Regions from separate parts of the Pallidibacillus thermolactis genome, predicted to be linked through region 2. Evidence: a T-box and tRNA genes for the amino acid it is inferred to sense, from the RefSeq annotation. Region 2 holds a T-box; the other holds one or more tRNA genes.
What was found. The T-box of region 2 lies ahead of alaS (alanine--tRNA ligase). A T-box ahead of a tRNA ligase gene usually reads a tRNA of that ligase, here a tRNA-Ala.
Positions count from the first base shown of each region.

Region 1: it encodes a tRNA-Ala, which carries the amino acid that the T-box ahead of alaS (alanine--tRNA ligase) is inferred to sense. The anticodon was not compared.

Region 1 covers NZ_JAOUSE010000008.1:15,818-19,093, reverse strand. The annotation lists gene megL (methionine gamma-lyase) at 1-1,059, shown strand, start outside; tRNA gene OEV82_RS04680 (tRNA-Tyr) at 1,207-1,291, shown strand; tRNA gene OEV82_RS04675 (tRNA-His) at 1,302-1,377, shown strand; tRNA gene OEV82_RS04670 (tRNA-Arg) at 1,393-1,466, shown strand; tRNA gene OEV82_RS04665 (tRNA-Ala) at 1,509-1,584, shown strand; tRNA gene OEV82_RS04660 (tRNA-Met) at 1,600-1,673, shown strand; tRNA gene OEV82_RS04655 (tRNA-Asp) at 1,697-1,770, shown strand; tRNA gene OEV82_RS04650 (tRNA-Glu) at 1,827-1,898, shown strand; partial or broken gene OEV82_RS04645 (ribonuclease J) at 2,188-3,276, shown strand, end outside.
Region 2 covers NZ_JAOUSE010000001.1:96,957-100,232, forward strand. The annotation lists gene OEV82_RS00460 (hypothetical protein) at 105-299, shown strand; gene OEV82_RS00465 (AI-2E family transporter) at 341-1,435, shown strand; T-box leader at 1,513-1,729, shown strand; gene alaS (alanine--tRNA ligase) at 1,853-3,276, shown strand, end outside.

The sequences.
Region 1 (3,276 bases), on a different contig from region 2:
CAAGGGGAAAGGAGATTTTCTGGAAAAGAAAATGGGTATATTTATACACGTTTAGGTAATCCGACCGTCAGTGTTTTAGAGGAGCGGATTGCTGCTTTAGAAGGGGGAGAAAAAGGACTGGCTTTTAGTTCTGGTATGGCTGCAATTGCAAGTATATTAATTGCACTTACAAAAACGGGGGATCATATCATATGTTCTGCAGGATTATATGGGGGTACATTTAGTCTGTTCAATTTGTTGAAAGAAAAATATAAAATTCAGTTCGATATTTCAACAATGGAAACGAGAGAACAAATTGAATCATTAATTCGTCCAGAGACAAGATGTATATACGTGGAGACCCCGATTAATCCAACGATGAAACTAATTGATTTACAAATGGTTGCCGAAGTTAGCAGTAAACATCAATTACCTGTTATAGTTGATAATACATTTGCTACACCGTATTTACAGCGACCGCTAGAGTTGGGATGCGATGTCGTTATTCATAGTGCGACAAAATATATTGGCGGTCATGGTGATGTAATTGCTGGACTTGTTGTCGGAAAAGCGGAATTTTTAAATCAAGTAACAATGACCACATTAAAAGATATTGGTGGCGTTTTATCTCCGTTTGATGCTTGGTTATTATTAAGGGGGTTAAGAACATTACCTGTTCGAATGGAGCGGCATTCACAAAATGCGGAGAAAATATTTTCACTGTTAAAAGATCATCCAAAAGTCGCTGCCGTTTATTATCCTGGTGATCCGGAAGCATTTCAATATGAAATTTTCAAAAAGCAAATGTCCCTTGGTGGCGGGATGATTTCTTTTGAAATTGAGGGTACAAAAGAAGATGCCCAACATTTTTTAAATTTGTTAAAATTAATTAAAATAGCAGTAAGCCTGGGAGACACAGAAACGTTAATTGAACATCCTGCAACGATGACCCATGGATTGCTTTCTCAAGAAGAAAGAGACGCGGTTGGAATTCGCGATCAATTGATTCGCCTCTCAGTAGGTTTAGAACATTGGAAAGATATTTGGGCAGACTTAAAACAGGCATTGGATCAATTATAAAGTGCATATTTTCATCTTGTTATATTTTATCTGAAATATATTTTAAAAAAATAATAGAAAAAGATGTTGACGACGAATATTAACTATGTTAATATAACATTCGTCGGTTGTTCAAACACGTTACACCATAAATTTCCAGTTTTTTATGGAGGGGTAGCGAAGTGGCTAAACGCGGCGGACTGTAAATCCGCTCCCTCTGGGTTCGGCGGTTCGAATCCGTCCCCCTCCACCATTTTGTTATGGCGATCGTGGCGAAGTGGTTAACGCATCGGATTGTGGCTCCGACATTCGTGGGTTCGATTCCCATCGATCGCCCCATAAATATATGAATTTGCGCCCGTAGCTCAATTGGATAGAGCGTTTGACTACGGATCAAAAGGTTAGGGGTTCGACTCCTCTCGGGCGCGCTTTCGTTTATACCGTATTGTTCAATTTAAAATTGTATTGATGGGGCCTTAGCTCAGCTGGGAGAGCGCCTGCTTTGCACGCAGGAGGTCAGCGGTTCGATCCCGCTAGGCTCCACCAATATATAGAAAATATGGCGGCGTAGCTCAGCTGGCTAGAGCGTACGGTTCATACCCGTGAGGTCGGGGGTTCGATTCCCTCCGCCGCTACTCTTCTTATTAATAATAAAAATGGTCCGGTAGTTCAGTTGGTTAGAATGCCTGCCTGTCACGCAGGAGGTCGCGGGTTCGAGTCCCGTCCGGACCGTAGTTGAAAAAGATTTTGATAATTAATTTTGAATCTATTTTCAATCTTTATACTATGGCCCCTTGGTCAAGTGGTTAAGACACCGCCCTTTCACGGCGGTAACACGGGTTCGAATCCCGTAGGGGTCATTATAACAGCGAACCAGTCGCTGTTTTTTTTTATCAACTTGTTGATTCCACGTTTCAATATGATTCTCTTTCTTATCCTTTATCTAGATAAGACATTTATTCATTGTTCCTCTATTTAACCTCAATTTTTATTTTCCATTTACTTAGCATTACAAGGAAAAATAGTAGTACGGCTCACTGTGATGGACATACTAAGAAAAAACAGCAAAAGGAGCTGTATGCCGTGGAAGAGAAAGGAGAAACTTTAACGGTATTTGCACTGGGTGGCTTAAATGAAATTGGTAAAAATATGTATATTATAGAGTATGGTGAAGATATTATTGTAATCGATTGCGGCAATAAATTCCCTGATGAGAGTTTGTTAGGGATTGACTTAATTATTTCTGATTTTTCGTATTTAATTGAAAATGGAAAACGAGTGCGTGCGGTAATTGTAACCCATGGACATGAGGATCATATCGGTGGGATTCCATACTTTTTAAAAAAAATAAATGTTCCAGTTTATGCCACCCGCTTTACGTTAGGGTTAATCGAGTTAAAACTTAAAGAACATCGTTTATTAAGGGAAAGTACATTGTATGAAATTCATCCTAATTCAAATATACAAATCGGTTCGTTTAATTTCACCTTTTTTAAGGTAAACCACAGCATTCCGGATTGCTTAGGTATTGTGATTAAAACGCCTGTTGGAAATATTGTACATACTGGAGATTTTAAATTTGATTTAACGCCTACTAATCAAGAACGACCAGAAATCCATAAAATGGCACAAATTGGTGAGGAAGGTGTTTTACTTCTTTTGTCGGAAAGTACGAATGCCGAACGTATTGGTTTTACACCGTCTGAACAAATGGTGGAAGAACACTTAAATGCCGCTTTTTTAAAAGCTAAAAAGAAAATTATCGTATCTACATTTGCATCAAATATCAGTCGTGTTCAACAAATTGTAAATGCAACAAAGAAAACGAATCGAAAATTGGTTTTACTTGGGAGAACGATGAGGAATGTCGTTGAAATCGCCATTGAAAAGGGATATTTACGTGTACCGGAAGATATGATTGTCGATCGAAATGAAGTAAGTCAATTGGAACCGGAAAAAGTTGTTATCCTATGTACAGGCAGTCAAGGCGAACCATTGGCTGCCCTATCCCGTTTGTCTACAGGAGAATTTCGAGGTGTCGATGTCTTGCCGGGAGATACGGTCATTTTTGCAGCCGGACCGATTCCTGGCAATGAAAAAAATATTACCGCCATCGTTGATAACTTTTTTGCTTTAGGAGCAAATGTGATCTACGGAACTGGTAGCACGTCAGGTATGCATGTATCTGGCCACGGGTATCAGGAAGATTTAAAATTAATGTTAACGTTAATGAAACCA
Region 2 (3,276 bases):
GATGGCCGTTGATAAGACGGCCTTTTCTATTTATACACGTTTATTTTGAAGGCAATTTGGACATAATCTTAGCATATTTACCATAAATTGCGAGGTGGTATGGAATGGAACTAATTTGTCCAAATTGCCGGAGTAAAGATATCGGGAAAATTGGTATCAATCAATATTACTGTTGGCACTGCTTTATTGAATTATCGCTTTCAAAAGGGATTATTCATACGCATCAAGTGGAAGAAGACGGTACACTATCCTCACTTGATGATTTATTTTCTGAAGAAGAACGGCGTTACCATGCATAAAGTTTACCGTTTCTCCCAAACTACATTTGGGAGGCTTACTGATGGATATTAAGGTCAAATGGTTTTACCGCTTAGGTTTTTTACTTTTATTATTTATCGTTTTATTTGTTTTTATTAAAATAAGTCCCATTTGGCAACCGATTTTACGAGTGATTTTAACTGTTGCTTTCCCTTTTGTATTAGCCGCCTTTATCGCTTATTTACTTTATCCTTTTATTCACAAATTACATGAAAATGGTTTGCAATGGTGGCTATCCGTCATGATTGTTTATATCCTATTTTTTGGTGGGATCGGGTATGGAATCTATAAAGGGATACCGGTATTTATCCAACAATTACGGGATTTATCTGAGAATTTACCACAATTTTTTGCCCAATTAGAAGGAATTGTTGATACGATTGAAAAAAAGACAAAGTCGTGGCCGTTAGGTATACATAAACAAATTAATGAAAGTTTACATGTCATCTATGGTGAATTTGAACAAATTTTAGACCGGGTGAAAAACTTTTTTCTTTGGCTTTTGGAGTCAATCTTTTTAATTTTACTGATTCCTTTTATTGCTTTTTATATGATTAAAGATATTTCCTATTTAACGGATGCATTTTGGTCAATCGTTCCTAAAAAATGGCGCAAACAGATGAAAATATTTATTAGAAATGTAGATACTTCACTAGGAAGTTATATTCGTGGGCAGTTTATTGTATCTGCTACGGTCGGTACGATTTCAGCACTTCTTTTTTGGCTAATAAAATTAAAATATCCATTATTGCTAGGAGCTGTACTCGGGATGACCAATGTGATCCCTTATTTTGGCCCCATTATTGGAGCTGTTCCTGCAGTGATCGTGGCTGCTACAATGTCCATGAAGACCGTTATCCTTGTTATTGTCATTGTTATTGTGCTTCAATTTTTAGAAGGGAATGTTCTATCGCCATTAATTATGGGAAGATCATTACAAATGCATCCATTGATGATTATCTTCTCAATTTTGATCGGTGGTGAAGTCGGCGGTGTTGTTGGATTGATCTTTGCTGTCCCTATCGTTGCGATAATCAAAACGACCTTAAAACAGATCTTTGATCAAATTCAAAGTCGTGAAATTGAAGATGATCAAAATAAAATGGAAGAACAATGAAATAAAAAATACTGACGACTCGAATTTGACAAAAGTTTGAATGATGAAATATAATCCAATTAGGATAATTCATAACAATGAACACGTTGATGGAACGAGTATGTTACTACTAACTTTAAGAGAGGAATTTCCGTGGCTGAAAGAAATTCCAGTATAGGGTAACAGAAGGCTACTCCTGAGTGCAGCTAATCCCTGCCGCAAACCGGCGTTATCGGTTTTGAGTGATGGAAATCTTTCTAGTTTAGATTTTCATAACCAGGGTGGTACCACGGATACAAACTCTTCGTCCCTGAATTTTGGGAGAAGAGTTTTTTATTTGCTGTAAGTATGTATAACAGCTTTCGTTAACCATTTTAAATTATATGTTTTCTATAAATTCTCGTTCCAAAATGAAAGTTTAAAAGGAGGAAAACAATTATGAAAAAACTAACGAGTGCACAAATTCGTCGTATGTTTTTAGACTTTTTCCAAGAGAAAGGTCATAAAGTTGAACCTAGTGCTTCTTTAGTTCCAGTAGATGATCCGTCTCTTCTTTGGATAAACAGCGGTGTAGCTACATTGAAAAAGTATTTTGATGGACGTGTAAAACCTGAAAATCCAAGAATCACAAATGCACAAAAATCAATTCGGACAAATGATATTGAAAATGTTGGAAAAACTGCACGCCACCATACATTTTTTGAGATGTTAGGCAACTTTTCAATTGGAGATTACTTTAAGGAAGAAGCGATTCTTTGGGCATGGGAATTTTTAACAAGTCCAAACTGGATTGGTTTTGAACCAGAAAAATTATCTGTTACGATTCATCCGGAAGATGATGAAGCCTATAAAATTTGGCATGAAAAAGTTGGTATACCGGAAGAACGCATCATTCGATTAGAAGGGAACTTTTGGGATATTGGGGAAGGACCAAGTGGACCAAACTCAGAAATTTTCTATGATCGAGGATCAGAATATGGTGATGACCCAAATGATCCAGAATTGTATCCAGGTGGGGAAAATGAACGCTACTTAGAAATTTGGAACTTAGTGTTCTCTCAATTTAATCATAACCCAGATGGTACATATACCCCACTACCTAAGAAAAATATTGATACCGGTATGGGACTAGAACGGATGGCATCCGTTATACAAAATACGAAAACAAACTTTGAAACAGATTTATTCTTGCCGATTATTCAACAAACCGAAGCGATTTCGGGGATGAAATATGGGGAAAATACAGACCAGGATGTTGCATTTAAAGTGATTGCTGACCATATTCGAACGGTAGCTTTTGCAGTCGGTGATGGTGCATTGCCTTCTAATGAAGGACGTGGATATGTGTTACGTCGTTTACTACGTCGTGCAGTTCGCTACGCAATGAAAATTGGCATTGAACGTCCGTTCATGTATGAATTAGTTCCAGTTGTTGGTGAAATCATGGCAGATTACTATCCAGAAGTACGCCAAAAGTGTGATTTTATCCAACGCGTGATAAAAAATGAAGAGGAACGATTCCATGAAACCATTCATGATGGATTAGCTATCCTTTCTGAAGTGATTAATAAAGCGAAAGAAAATGGCAAAGAGACAATTGATGGGGTTGATGTTTTCCGTTTATACGATACGTATGGATTTCCGGTGGAATTAACAGAAGAATATGCGGATGAAGCTGGTTTGAAAATTGATTTAGACGGATTTGAAAAAGAAATGCAAGCGCAACGGGAACGGGCAAGACAAGCGCGTCAAGATGTCGATTCCATGCATGTACAAGGCGGAGATTTAGGTGATTTCACAGCGGAAAGTAGTTTTATTGGATACGATAAACTAGAATCTGAAGCAAAAATTATTGGCATATT